2 linked regions of the Salmonirosea aquatica genome follow. The protein of the gene in region 1 interacts with the protein of each later gene in a pairwise test. Links are inferred from orthologs where the notes say so. Each region holds a gene or a part of one and is shown on either strand. Other genes may lie near its edges.

The links. The genes of interacting proteins can lie anywhere in the genome.
Region 2: the proteins of ruvC (region 1) and ruvA interact in binary tests that used the Escherichia coli proteins (3 or more experiments, as listed by UniProt). The link is inferred for Salmonirosea aquatica from one-to-one orthologs.

The regions. Positions count from the first base shown.
Region 1 is NZ_WHLY01000002.1:5,957,295-5,964,447, forward strand. The notes cover bases 1,399-4,231. They hold ruvC (crossover junction endodeoxyribonuclease RuvC), read right to left. Parts: upstream 3,193-4,231; coding sequence 2,605-3,192; downstream 1,399-2,604. Other genes in these bases: GBK04_RS25875 (thioredoxin domain-containing protein), read left to right, coding at 1,399-2,596; GBK04_RS25885 (lysylphosphatidylglycerol synthase domain-containing protein), read left to right, coding at 3,254-4,192; GBK04_RS25890 (glycosyltransferase), read left to right, coding at 4,185-4,231. Outside these bases: GBK04_RS25870 (T9SS type A sorting domain-containing protein), read left to right, coding at 1-525; more of GBK04_RS25875, read left to right, coding at 587-1,398; more of GBK04_RS25890, read left to right, coding at 4,232-4,931; GBK04_RS31130 (glycosyltransferase family 2 protein), read left to right, coding at 4,928-5,323; GBK04_RS25895 (polysaccharide deacetylase family protein), read left to right, coding at 5,385-6,008; GBK04_RS25900 (glycosyltransferase), read left to right, coding at 6,018-7,022; GBK04_RS25905 (TatD family hydrolase), read left to right, coding at 7,074-7,153.
Region 2 is NZ_WHLY01000002.1:4,664,880-4,672,052, reverse strand. Bases 2,648-5,500 are described here. They hold ruvA (Holliday junction branch migration protein RuvA), read right to left. Parts: upstream 4,443-5,500; coding sequence 3,852-4,442; downstream 2,648-3,851. Other genes in these bases: GBK04_RS20315 (LysM peptidoglycan-binding domain-containing protein), read right to left, coding at 4,528-5,500; sov (T9SS outer membrane translocon Sov/SprA), read right to left, coding at 2,648-3,735. In the rest of the region: more of sov, read right to left, coding at 1-2,647; more of GBK04_RS20315, read right to left, coding at 5,501-6,306; Asp-tRNA(Asn)/Glu-tRNA(Gln) amidotransferase subunit GatA, read right to left, coding at 6,381-7,173. UniProt on the Escherichia coli protein: The RuvA-RuvB-RuvC complex processes Holliday junction (HJ) DNA during genetic recombination and DNA repair.

The sequences.
Region 1 (7,153 bases):
CGGTATGCCGATATGTTTCAGGGAGATTACGAACTAGTCATCCCTCAGTCGGCCCGTGACCACATGGAACAGCGTAATCCGATTTGGAGGGGGGTAGTAAAGGATGGAAAAATACTGATTGCCGCCCAAAACACCTACGCCACTGAGTCTCAGCAAACATCACTGACGCTTACCTACAAGCAGTGGACCAAAACGATAAACCTCAATGGCCACGAAGTGCTTCTGTGTCAATTTGACCTCTCCGATGTGGTTTCCTCTCTGGATTCTTCACTGGCCCTGACATCGGTTTTCCCCAATCCAACCCAGCGAACGATCTTTGTAAATCTGACGAGCCGCAGTACCCAAAGCGAGATACTCTTTGAATTGATAGACTTAAAAGGTACTGTGTTGAAGACCCTTACATCAAACACCTCGGTAGGAGATTCCCGCTATCGGTTTGATTTACCAGTAGTACCCAGAGGTACCTACCTGCTAAGGGTCAGTTCTGAAAGTTCTTCCATCACCAGGCATATTTTTATAGAATGAATGTAAGAGTTCCCAGGCTCAATAACCGGATTCTTTATTCATTTCCTCAACCCCTTTCACCATGAACCAACTAGCCACCGAAACCAGCCCTTACCTGCTTCAACACGCTCACAATCCAGTCGAATGGTACCCGTGGGGTGAAGCAGCTCTGGAAAAAGCCAAATCTCAGGATAAACCTATTCTGGTAAGTATTGGCTATTCGGCCTGCCACTGGTGCCATGTGATGGAGCGGGAGTGCTTCGAAGATCCGGGGGTAGCCGCCGTAATGAACGAGCATCTGGTATGCATAAAAGTTGACCGCGAAGAACGGCCCGATGTAGATGCTATCTACATGGATGCCGTACATTTAATGGGGGTTCGGGGCGGTTGGCCCCTGAATGTTTTTCTGATGCCCGACGCCAAGCCTTTTTATGGAGTCACCTACCTACCTCCGCAAAATTGGGTGCAGTTGGTCCGCAGCATTCAGAATGCTTTTACGAACCATCGTGCCGAATTGACCGCCTCCGCGGAAAGCTTTGCCCATAGCCTACAAACCGGCGAAATTGAAAAATACGGACTTTCACCTGAGCGGTCGGCCTATTCTGAAGATTTCCTTGATCGCATGTTCGAGGGACTGAAGCGGCAATTCGATACCGTGAATGGGGGTACCAACCGGGCACCCAAGTTTCCGATGCCCTCTATTTATAAATTTTTGCTTCGGTACTTCGATACCACGCAGAATCCCGAAGCCCTGGCTCAGGTAGAACTCACCCTAAACCGAATGGCTCTCGGTGGGATTTATGACCATGTAGGAGGCGGTTGGGCACGGTACTCGGTGGATGGAGAATGGTTTATTCCGCATTTTGAGAAGATGCTGTACGACAATGCCCAGCTGATTAGCCTGTATTCCGAGGCCTATTCGCTGACAAAAAATCCGCTCTACTCCGATCGGATTCGGCACACCCTGCTTTGGCTCACTTCCGAGATGCAGAGCCCGGAAGGTGGTTTTTATTCTGCCCTGGATGCCGACAGCGAAGGCGTAGAGGGCAAATACTACCTGTGGACGGCGGAAGAACTGCGGGAGGTACTGGGTGATGACCACGCCTGGTTCGCCAAACTCTATGACCTGAGTGAAAATGGAAACTGGGAACACGGCCTCAATCATCTGCACTTGACCCAAGACGCGAACATCGCCGCGCGTTTGAAAGGCATTTTTACCGAAAATTTTGAGAAAGACTACGCGGCGGTTCTGCAAAAACTGGCGATTCGCCGCTCCGAACGCGTCCGGCCCGGACTCGATGACAAAATCCTGGCTTCCTGGAACGGGCTCCTATTAAAAGGCCTTACGGATGCCTACCGGGCTTTAGGCGACGAAGCCATCCGCGATACTGCCCTCTACCTGGGTGAATTTCTGCGGGATAAGTTCATTGAAGAGGGTACCCTATGGCATAGCTATAAGGAAGGCAAGAGAAAAATCAATGGTTTTCTGGAAGATTATGCCGCGGTGAGCGATGGCCTATTGGGTTTGTACCAGATCACTTTCGACGAAACATGGCTCCGCCTGGCCGAGAACCTGCTCGATCAAACAATCGAAAATTTCTATGACCCATCGGACGGTTTGTTCTTTTTCACCGACGCCAAGGCCGAAGCACTGATTGCCCGCAAAAAAGAAATCTTCGATAATGTAATCCCCAGTTCCAATTCTCTGCTGGCGCAAGCTTTGTATCAAGCCGGACTTTTGCTCGATCGCACCGACTTTATCGACATGGTCGATAAAATGTTAGGTACCCTGGATAAGATTCTGGAATCAGACATTCAAGTGGCCACCAACTGGGCTGCTCTTTACTCCCAACGCGTAAACCCAACAGCAGAAGTCGTAATTACTGGTCCTGAGGGTGAGGCAATTAGAAAAGATTTTGATCGATATTTTGTCCCCAATAAAATAGTAGCGGGGTCCGCGGAAACTTCCAACCTACCGTTGCTCGAAGGTCGAACACCGTTAGATATGCAAACTTTTATTTACATCTGCTTCAATAAAACCTGCCAATTACCCGTCAAAACGGTTGAGGAAGCCTTGGCCTTGCTGTCCTAGGAACCTGGCTACTTCAAGCGGTCGGGATTCTCACTGACGAAGGCCCCCCATCCCCCTTTCTTATCTTTTTTGGTGGAGGTGGAGGAAGCAGGAGAATTGGCGTGGTAATGATGACAAATCGCAATCGCTATACCGTCGGTGGCATCCAGAAACTCCCGGTTGAGTTCCATTTTGAGAATATTCTCCAGCATGTAAGCCACCTGCTCTTTGGATGCATTTCCGTTTCCGGTCACCGATTGCTTCACTTTTTTGGGCGAGTACTCCACAATCGGTATATCCCGAGCCAGAGCAGCGGCCATGGCAACCCCCTGAGCCCGCCCCAGTTTCAGCATGGATTGGGCATTCTTACCGTAGAAGGGGTCCTCGATAGCCATTTCGTCTGGAAGGTACTCCTCAATGAGTTGGGTGATGCGTTCGAATATTTTCTTCAATTTCAATTCATGGGTCGTATATTTGTTCAACTTAATGACCCCGTATTGTACCAGTTCGATTTGTACGTTTTTGATAAGAATCACCCCGTAACCCATTACCTGGGTACCTGGATCTACCCCAATTATTATTTTTTCGCTACTCTTCGGCTTCCCTTGGCTCATCATGCTGCAAGATAGACAACTGCTACCACCAAAAGAAAAAAGCATTCAATCAAATGCTTGGCTTTTGGCGAAGTGGATCGTCACGTTACTCATCCTGAGCTATATCTACGCCACTTTCCAGAAAGAACAAAAGGGAGTCAGGGACATTGGTGTCGTGCTTCACTCCATTTTTATTCTTCCGAATCGCTTTGTTCTGGGCATACTCTTCTTTTTAGTTCCCATCAACTGGATGCTGGAAAGTCTGAAATGGAAATTTCTGGCTCAAAAAGCGGTCTCGCTCGATTTCCGGGAAGCTTTCCGGAGTACCCTGGCCGGCCTGGCCGTGGGGGTGGCAGTCCCCGCCCAATTGGGGGATACGCTGGGCCGAATCACCTCACTGCGTTCGGACAAACGGCTCAAAACACTGGGTGCCGCGCTGGTTTCCAATGGCATTCAATTTTACATTTCGGTGCTGGGGGGTACCTTAGGCTGGTTGCTGGCTTCTACTCTGCCCTTTTCCCCACCTTACGATGTGATGATGGAATTCCTGCTGGTACTTATTGTGCTAGGCGGTATCGGGGTCGGTATATTTCGTCGAAAAATTACCGGTTGGCCCGCCAAAAGGCAATGGGCAATAAAGTTTAAAGAAAATATACAGGTGATCAACCTATATACCGGCAGAGATCTTACCCTTGCCCTGGGATTGGGAGCTCTGCGGTATGCCGTATTTGTCGCACAATTCGCTCTGGCCCTTTCCCTGTTCGACCTTCCTATCCCCTTCCTCAATTTAATTCGTTGTGTAAGCCTGATCCTCTTGGCCAAAACCCTGCTACCCGCCATCAATGTGCTGGGCGATCTGGGGCTTCGTGAATTTACGGCCTTGCTGGTATTTGAACCCTACGGCCTGGCCAGCGAAAAAATCATTGCCGCCACTTTTTTAATATGGCTGATAAACATTCTAGGGCCGTTACTTGTAGGCGTCTTTTTGATTTGGAAGCACCAATGGAACGCCCGCTATGAATGATAAGGTTTTTTATATCCTTGAATTCCTGGAAGCTACCTACGCCCTTTTCACCTTGGTGCTTTGTCTGTTATGGCAGAAAATCCACTCCCCGTGCGTCCGAGGCACTAAGCCACTTCCCAGGATTTCGGTGATCATTCCCGTGCGTAATGAAGCCAGCCATATAGGTACCTTGTTAAAAGACTTGAACCACCAATCGTACGATCCCAATCTTTTCGAAGTGTGGGTGGTGGACGATGAGTCTTCCGACAAGACTGCCTACATCGTAGAAACCTTTGCTAAAAATTCTTTGATCCGACTGCAGCTCATTACTGCTCCGGCGTCTACGCTGCCCTCTTCTCCGAAAAAACGAGCCATTCAGGCAGCCATTTCTCGGGCAACCGGTGATTTAATAGTCACTACGGACGGCGATTGCCGGGTTGGCCCCGATTGGCTGGCCACTCTGGCTTATTCGTACCAGTCTGGACAGGCCAAGTTGCTGAGTGGCCCGGTGACTTTTACATCCGAACGCACTCTGGCGGATCATTTACAAACCGTGGAGTTTTCCAGCCTGATCGGCAGTGGGGCCGCCGCCATAGCCGCCGGTACACCTACCTTATGCAATGGTGCCAATCTGGCTTACGAGAAAAAGGCATTTGAGGAAGTCGGTGGGTTTGCCGGAAACGAGCATCTTGCTTCGGGCGATGATGAATTCCTTATGCATAAAATTGCCGCCCGATTTCCGGGGGGGGCATGTTTGTGAAAGATCCCCGAGCCACAGTCCGTACGACTTCTCACGCTACCTGGCGGGGCTTTTATCAGCAGCGTAAGCGCTGGGCCAGCAAGTGGAAGCATTACCAGAATCCCGTCAGCATTTTTTTGGCGCTTTATGTATTCAGTTGCAATGCAGCTCTCTTACTGGGTATCGTGCTGGGTTTGTCTGGCTTTTTATCGTGGAACGAGTTTATTGTCATTGTATTGACCAAATGTCTTCCCGAGTGGTTGTTCATCGGAATGGTGCTTCTGTTTCTGGAAAAACCCAAATCCTTGTTTTATATACCTCTGGTTCAATTAATATACCCAGTCTATGTTACTTTTTTTGGGCTTGTCGTACAGCAACCTACCTATGTGTGGAAAGGCCGTAAATTGCGCTAACCAAGAGGTAACTGTTCTATTTCATTGGCAGTTCCCTAAATAATTTTTCAAGAATAACGACGTGTTCCTGCATTACTCCCCCTTCTGGCTAAAGGCACTGTACCCCTCCTATCGGTGGCGGGTACCTACTTCGGAAAAGAAGTTGTACCTGACATTTGACGATGGGCCCATTCCCGAAGTAACCGAAACCGTGTTGGAAACCTTACGAGATTTCCGGGCAAAAGCTACATTTTTCTGCATTGGCGATAACGTGCGCAAGCATCCCGAACTGTTTAAAAAAGTACTCGCAAAGGGGCATTTGGTTGGGAATCATACCTACAATCACCTAAATGGCTGGAAAACCGCCGATTTCGACTACTTGGCCAATATCCGGCAATGCGGCGAACTACTTCCGGTTAAAACGAAATTATTTCGCCCACCTTACGGTCGGGTCAGACGCTCCCAAGCCCGGGAAATCATGAAAAACAATACCATTGTGATGTGGGATGTGTTGAGCGGCGATTTTTCTCAGGACATCTCGCCTGAAACTTGCCTGCGCAAAACCATTCAATACACCCGCCCGGGTTCCATTCTACTGTTTCACGACAGCCTGAAAGCCCGCCGCAATATGGATTATACCGTGCCGAGGGTGCTGGATCATTTCAGTAATCTGGATTACCGGTTTGAGGTACTTCCCACCATTTGAGCCGCCGGTATGGTAGAAAATACATGGGTTTCAAAAAAAGTAAGTGTGCTGCTGGCCGCCCGCAATGAGGAAGACTCCATACTCCGATGCCTGCAGGCCCTGGAACAATTGAATTTTCCCAAAGCCCAGCTCGAAATCCTGATCGGAAACGACGATTCCACGGATGATACCGAACAGATCGTGTTGGATTTCATTCAGGATAAATCCCATTTCAGGTACCATAGCATCCAGGGGCAGACGGAGGGCTTGCGAGGAAAAGCCAATGTACTGGCGCAGCTTGCCCATCAGGCCACGGGAGATTACTTTTTTTATTGCGACGCCGATATCGCCGTGGCTCCCACCTGGATCGAAACCATGCTACCCCTTTTCAAAGCCAAAGTAGGAGTGGTGGTAGGTGTGACTCGTATGGTACCCGAAGGCAGTTTTTCCGCCATGCAATCGCTGGAATGGCTGTTTTCAATTACGGCGATGCGTTTTTTTTCGCTTTGGGAAATACCTTTTACGGGTATGGGTAACAATATGGCCGTAAGCCGGACCGCGTATTGGGCGGTGGGCGGCTACGAGAAAATCGGCTTTTCGATTGTGGAAGACTTCGCGTTATTCGTAGCCATTCTGGATCGGGGCTTTACCTTTGTTCAAGGTTTTCAGTCAGGACTGGTCTCCCTTTCACTGCCGGTGCACCGGATATCCCACCTTCTCCGCCAGCGGAAACGTTGGGTAAAAGGCGCCATGCAAGCACCCTGGCCCATAAAACTCAGCTTTTTCGCCTCCGCTTTTTTTCTACCCATTTTACTCGTTTTGGGTTTGTTGGCTCCTGGCTGGTGCATCGGATTGGCAGCACTTCATTTTTTGCTGGTCGGAGCGGTCTGTCTTGCGGGTCTTCGAATTCTTAAGCAATCCGACCTTATTCGTTATGTACCCCTGTTCTGGCTTTACTTTTCCCTGAACAATACCGTGATGCTGATCAATTACCTGCTTCCTACCCCTACCGTATGGAAAGGCCGGAACTATTAACCCCGCAGGGCACTTTTTTAATCAATAACTCAAACTAGTGTGAAGGTACCTATGATCGAAACCCACGCCCATATTTACGACGAACAATTTGCCGAGGACCGCGACGCCATATTGCAACGTGCCCGAAGCGG
Region 2 (7,173 bases), 1.3 Mb from region 1 along the record:
GACCGGCATCCGGAAAAGGTACCAATTGGCACCGTTGGCCACGGTCTTGTCCACAATGTAACCCTGCCCGATTGCGAGCCGATTGGGTTGTAGGTCAATCTCGTATTCGTAGTAAGCTTCGTTGTCGTTTATGGTATTGTCCACGTTCAAATCTTCCGAGTCGGGAATATTCGTAGCGGCTGGGGTAACGGCGGTACTGCTGTTGTTGGTACTTTCGGGCGAGTTGCCTTCCATGCCCAGGTACTCCTTATAGCGTTCCACAATTTTCTTATTCTCCGCATCCAATTCTGCGCCCAGGTAGTACTGAAAGTCGTCGCCAGAAGGATCAGCCAGAATCCGGTCCCGGGCTTCGGGCGAAAGTGCGGCGGGCAGGCGATCCAGGAAGCGTTCCTTGAAATAGCGCCGCTCATCGATATTGTTCAGCCCGTCCAGGCCAATGTCCTGCTTTTCGCGGGCACCCGGCTCGTTGCTAAAAGCATTGATCAGGTACTGCTGCTTGGTCACGCGGCCCCAAGCGGTGCTATCCACATTAATTCCGGGCTGCGGATCGTTGACGGGTAGGCCATTTTCAAAATTAAAACGGCCATCCTTAATCACATCCTCTGAGATATCCCCCAGGTTGAACACCAGTTTGCCACCCGTAGTATTGTTTTCGTTCAACCTCCCATCAAGTACCCTCCCGTTGGGTCCGTCAATGAAAGGGTCCATGAGCCAGAACTCAATGTTCTCAATGTTGGCATTGTCAAAATCAATGTCCGAAGTAACGGCCCGGCTGATGGCCCCAAAATTCCGGCGCGGATCTTTCAGCAGCCCGTTATTGTCCAGGTCAGGGTTGTAGTTGTACATCCCGCGCTCCTGGGGGAAATAGGCGATGTCCAGAATATTCTGGGGAAGGTTGAGCGGTGGTACCGAACGGCCGGGAAACAAATCGCGCGGATTGAACAGGCGCTCGTAGTAGTTGTTCAGGTCCTCATCCGTAATAGTGGGCGGCCGCAAGCCCGCACCAAAACCCGTAAAAGCAAAAATATTGTCCACCGTATAGGCCGAAATCTTGGCTCGCCGGTAACCAAATTCGAGCGGATTGTCGGGGGTACCCTGGGGGTACTGCTGCGGCGTGCTACCCAGACGCCAGCGGGTGGGTTGACGGGTCAGGTCATAAATCGTGCGGGCCGCCTCGAAGTCGTCCACCAGCGAACGGTTGTTTACGCGCGGGGCTACTCCCGGAAACAGCTTAGCCACCTCGCCTTTGAACTGAATGCTGGAAGGTTCCTTGGTTTGGAGCAAGGGTAGCTTATCCAGAAACTTGGTCAGGAAGGGGGCATCCTTCCGGATATTGGCATCAAATCCCAGAATGGTATTGTTGGTGGGCTCATTGCCAATCGCCACGCGGGTCAGGAACCCAGCGGGGGTTTCGCGGTGGCGCATGGCGGTCATGCCGATGCTGATGTCGTTGTTCACAATATAATCCAGCCGCGTTCCGAAGAGTGACCGGATCTGGTTACTGAACATATCGGGACGCTCGAACTCAATGACAATTTCGCGGCCCGAGTTTAACACACTCGGATTCACCAGCCGTACCCGGCCAATCTGCGCTTCCACAATGAAATCGGTACCGGGCGACAGCGACACGCCTCCGGAGGTGACCGTCACCGACTCCTCCGACACGCCATAGGGTAGCTGCACGTCCGTACCGCCCGCCGACTGATAGGCTCCTTTCAAATAATACTTGTTGCGCTCGTTGATCTGCTGCGCGTCGATTTGGGTGGTACGGTACAGTTCATTGAAGACATACTTGTTGCGCAAAATATCCTCATCAGGATCGAAGTACTTCGCCAGATTCGATCCGAAGGGCTCCAGCACGGGAAAGAAAATGCGGCCCGTGCGGGAATCGATCGTGACGCCTTCGACAAAGTCAAAATTACCATCCGGCTGCAGGTCGTTCACCGGATTCAGGCGATCCAGCCCCACCACGCGCAGCAAGGGCTTGTTCTGCAAATTCCGGCCTTCCTGCAGGTTAGGATTATCGATTCCTGTCAGGTCATCCTTATAAATGATCCGAAGCTGAAATCCTTCCCGGTCGATCTGATTGGTTCCCAGAGAATATACGTTCTTCATCATCAGGTTCCACATCGGTAACTGCGTATTGTTCCGGATCGTGGAGGATTTCAGCAATTTCAACGCAATCACCTCATCATCACGGCGATTCTGGTAATCTTCCGTCAGTTCACCGACCTTATAAGACCGGCCGTTCAAGGTGTACTCATAAGCCACGGCCAGCACTTCATCGTTGCGCAGGGGTACCGTCAGCGACAGGTACCCTAGCTGGGGATTGAATTTGTACTCGCGCTCATTCATCAATCGCTTGGCACCGCGTAGTACCTCAAAGTCCACGCTTTTTTCCAAACCCAGATTACTGGTCAATTCGAACGTAGTACGATCGATTTGCCGGAAAGCTTCGTTTTCGCGCAATGTTTTATAAAGTCCGTTGGTTTCATTGTCAGCCGGAAGACGAGCGTTGATCGGCTGCAGGACAGGGTTGGCAGCCTTGTAGGGATTTGGCTCGCCGAGGTCGGCAAAAGCAGCCAGATTGCGCAACGACTCAGTGGTAGTGGTACGGTTGGTCACGTATACCTCCAAACGCGTGATCGTCACTCCCGATGTAATGACGGGCAAGGTTTTGAGCGAACTCTCGTAGATGTTTCTGAAATACTGTGATAGAAAAAAATGGCGGTTTTCGTCGTAGTTATCAACCCGGATCTCGAAATCTTTCGTTTGGGCACCACCCCGAAGCACAATCCGCTCCTTGCGGGAGCGTTGCTGTGAACCTACGAAAGTAGCATTAAGACGGCCGAACTGAAATTCGGCCTTGGCTCCGAACAAATTCTGGACACCCGGAATCAGCTGGCTGTTCAGGGGCCAACTGATGTTTCCAGCTTCGATTTTGCGCACCAGGCTTTCTTCGGGTGCTTTGTAGTTCAGCTTGAGGGCATTCTCAAAGTTGAAACTAGCCTTCGTGTCGAAGTTAGTCAGGAAGCCCAGCTTATCGCCTATTTTGGCGTTGAAATTGATGTTGATTTGCTCGTTGAAGATAAAGTTGGTGTTGCGCCGCTGCCGTACTGGTACCGCCGGATTATCAATAAACTGGTGCAAAACCCCAAAATCGAGCGCCACAAAGCCATTGGGCTTGAAATCCATAAAATTCTGTCCCAACAGTTTGTCCAGAGCGGGGGGCAAATCCAGCTTGGGCAACAACCCGCGCCCCCCCATGGCACTCTTGCCATCCAAACGCGCCGAATATTCACGCATGAGGGTTTCCAGGGCCCGCTTGCGCTGCATTTCGTTGTAAGTAGCCAGATCCATACTCTCTGTAGGACGGAAATCAAGGGTACCCTTGGGTGTAAGGACATCCTCGGCCACAATCACCCGGCCCGTACTGTCCAGGCGCATGGTGGTGGAAATATTGGCCGGATCTTTTAAGTAAAAGGAAGAGCGGGGCCGGGGCTCGGAAAAGCGGTTCCGGTAGTAGTCCTGCCAGCGCACGATGGGCTTTTTACCCGACTTTTTCAGATTATCACCCGTTGTATCGGCAACCGTCGTATCCAGCTGATAGGCCACAAACGGATCTCTTCCCGCCGAAACGGGAAGCTTAAGATCAACCGATGCACTGGCCAGCAGGTAGGCCCCGGCAGTGATGGTAACAGTCCGAACGAGTAGTTGGTAAATGGTTCCTGACAAAGCCTATTGCACTTGGTTAAAGAGGGTATGGTTCGTGGACTTGGGCAATCGTACTATCCACAAAACGGCCAAGACCTTACCAATATTCTACGGGTAAGGCAAAATTAAATCGATTCCTAACGAAGCGCCAATTTGATTAATTCTTCTACGGTAAGCTGATCGCCTTCACGCTTCAGAATGGTATCCAGGCTTTTTTCGGCCGAGGGTTTGGGAATACCCAGCGTGACCAGAGCGGCCAGTGCCTCGCTCCGTACCTGACCACCTGATATCCCCGCCAGAAAGGGAGCGGGTGACGTGAGTGAGTCTTTGCGCATTTTGTCCTTGAGTTCCAGAATAACGCGCTGGGCGGTTTTGGAGCCAATGCCCTTAATGGATTGTACCACCCGTAAATCTTCGTTCATAATGGCGTGGCGAATCTCGGACGACGACAGAGACGACAACATGACCAGGGCCGTGGCCGGACCCACCCCCGACACGCCCACCAGATCCAGAAAGAGTTTCTTTTCGTCGGGCTCCGCAAACCCGAACAGGATGTGAGCGTCGTCGCGGATGTTTAGAAACGTAAACACTTTACTCTTATCGCCCAGCTCCGGCAGGGCCGAGTAGGTCTGTAGGGATATGCGTACTTCGTAGCCCACCCCCTGCACGTCAATAATGGCATAAGCCGGGTCCTTGTAGGCGAGTTTTCCTTCCAGGTACGCAATCATTTCTTTTAGGCTTTTTTTGCAAGATAGTCACAAAAACACCACCCGCAAGGCCTTGCGGGTGGTGAATGGATGAGTTTGGTATTGATTATCCGGTGATCAAAAGTTTCATACCGGCGCGAATACTGTTGCTCTTCATGTTATTGGCATGCTTGATTTTATCAATAGTCAGACCGTATCGCTGCGAGATTGTCCACAGCGTATCGCCCCGCTGCACCGTATGGTACCGCGGCTTGATCTGTGGCGAGGTTTTCTTAGCCGAAGCCGCAACGGCTTGGCTATCCTTGGATAAGCCCGCCTTCGAAGGATTCGAAACCAGCAGTTTCTGTCCGGGCTGCAGGGTACCTCTGCCCAGTTCATTCCATTCTTTCAGTTCGTTGACCGTAACCCGGTAGCGATGGCCAATGGCCGTTAGGTTATCACCCCTCCGCACCACGTAGGTTATCGCTTTGGGAGCTACCGGGGCTTTGGCTGCTTTGGTGGTTTTCAGCTCAGGCTCTTCGTTCGCTGCTTCTTCGGCCTGTGCTACCATTTCTTCCGTAGAATCGGCGGTAGAGTCTACGGTTTCGGGTGCCGTATTCTTGGCCAGGATCACCTTCGCTTCGGTTTCCGGCTTGGCTACGGGCCGGGGTGCAACCCGTACCTTACGAATAATGGTCAGGCGTTGCCCGCGCAGCAGTTTGGTGCTCCGCATGCGGTTCCAGCGCTTCACCTCACTCATGCTTACCCCGTACCGGTTGGCCACGGACGAAAGAGTCTCGCCCCTGCGTACGGTATGGCTCAGGCGTTTGGAAACGTACTGGGCTTCTCCGTTATCATCCAGCGATGCCAACATGACATCCGAGCTCGTGCGCCTCGAGGCGGAATCCAGGATTGCCAGGCGGTTAGGCTTTATAACGGCAAATTTCTCGGAAGGTACCTTCAGGATAAAATTACGGGTGTAGTCCGGAAGTACCGTGTTGATAATCTGCGGATTCAACTTTTGGATCTCCTCCATGGTCACACCACTCAGGGAAGCGAATGTCGCCAGATTCAGATAACCGTTGACCTGAATAGTGTCCGCTACGGTGGGAAACTGGGTGTTCTGGGGTACGATGCCATGATCTTCACCGTAGTGCATCATGTAAAGAATGGCCACAAATTGGGGTACATAGCCACGCGTCTGCTTGGGCAGGGCATCGTACACCGACCAGAAAGTGTTTCCCCCGCTACGGCGCATGGCGCGCTTCACGTTGCCGGGACCGGCGTTATATGATGCAAGGGCCATTTCCCAATCCCCAAAAATAGTATACAACTGCCGAAGGTAGCGGCAGGCCGCTTCGGTGGATTTCTCAGGATCGAAACGCTCATCGATGTAAGAATCCTGCTTAAGTCCGAACTCCCGACCCGTAGCCCGCATGAATTGCCAGAGGCCGCCCGCACCCGCATAGGAAATGATCCGGGGATTAAGTCCCGACTCGATCATAGAAAGGTACTTGAGTTCGTCTGGCATGTTATACTTGGCCAGCGCTTTCTCGTAGATCGGAAAGTAAAGGTTTTTCTCCTCCATCATCCGGCGCGTAAAGTCCGGCTTGGTATAAATGAAGTACTCGACAAACTGATGGGAAACCTTGTGGTACACCAAGGGGATTTTCTTCTGCAGGCGGGCGAATCGTTCTTCAATCAGGTCGCCCGGAACCAAGTTGCCGGGGGTTACGATTTCGGGGAGTAAGTCCGTAGCCAGTCCGATGGTATCTGTTTCAAAATCCACCTCCTGCGTCTGCTGCTCCTGTTCTTCCTGCAAAGCGGCGGGGGCGGCCCAGGTGTTGGTGTTTAACATTCCGAGGGCAACTAGGGCCAGGCTGGCAACTCGCTTTACAATCTTCATCAGTGTCAGTAAAGTTTTGGTTAGACTTCTGTTTTGGGATTATATGCTTAGGTAAAGCACGTACTTATAATTAACTACTTCTCTTCCACCGGGAGATGCTTCTCAAACAGGCGATTCTCCTTCTCAGGGTTGCTAATGATTGTGGAAAGATGAGCCGAAAAAGCCAACAGATTTTCTTCGCTGAAGGCCCGACTCATGATCTGCAGGCCAATGGGCAATCCGTCCTCATCCAGGCCATTAGGAATTGAAATGGCGGGAACCCCCGCCACATTGGCCTGTACCGTAAATATGTCCGCTAAGTACATTTGCAAAGAATCTTCCATTTTCTCACCCAACCGGAAGGAGGTAGTGGGTGTCACAGAGGAAATCAGGAAATCATACTGGCTCAGCAGGCGCTCGGTTTCCTGGCGTATCAGTTTTCTAACGCGCTGCGCGCGGGTATAGTATGCATCATAGTAATTTGCACTTAATACAAAAGTACCAAGCAGAATGCGGCGCCGTACCTCGGCCCCAAAGCCTTCGGTGCGGGATTGTTTGTACAGGCTTTCCAGATCCACAACCTGTTCGCTGCGGTAGCCGTACCGCACGCCATCGAAGCGCGACAGGTTGGAGCTTGCCTCGGCGGTAGTCAGAATATAGTAGGTAGGCAGGCAGTATTTGAGTAGGGTCATGTCCACGGGCTCAACGCTGTGCCCCTGCTCCCGCAGCTCATCCAGTACCGCCTGAGTCCGCTGCCGGATCGCTGGAGCCACCGCTTCACTTTCCACCGACTCGCGCAGGTACCCTATGCGGGCTTGGCCTTCCCAGGCAAGCTTCTGGGAATAGCGGGGTACCTCACGCCCCGAAACCGTACTGTCGAATTCGTCG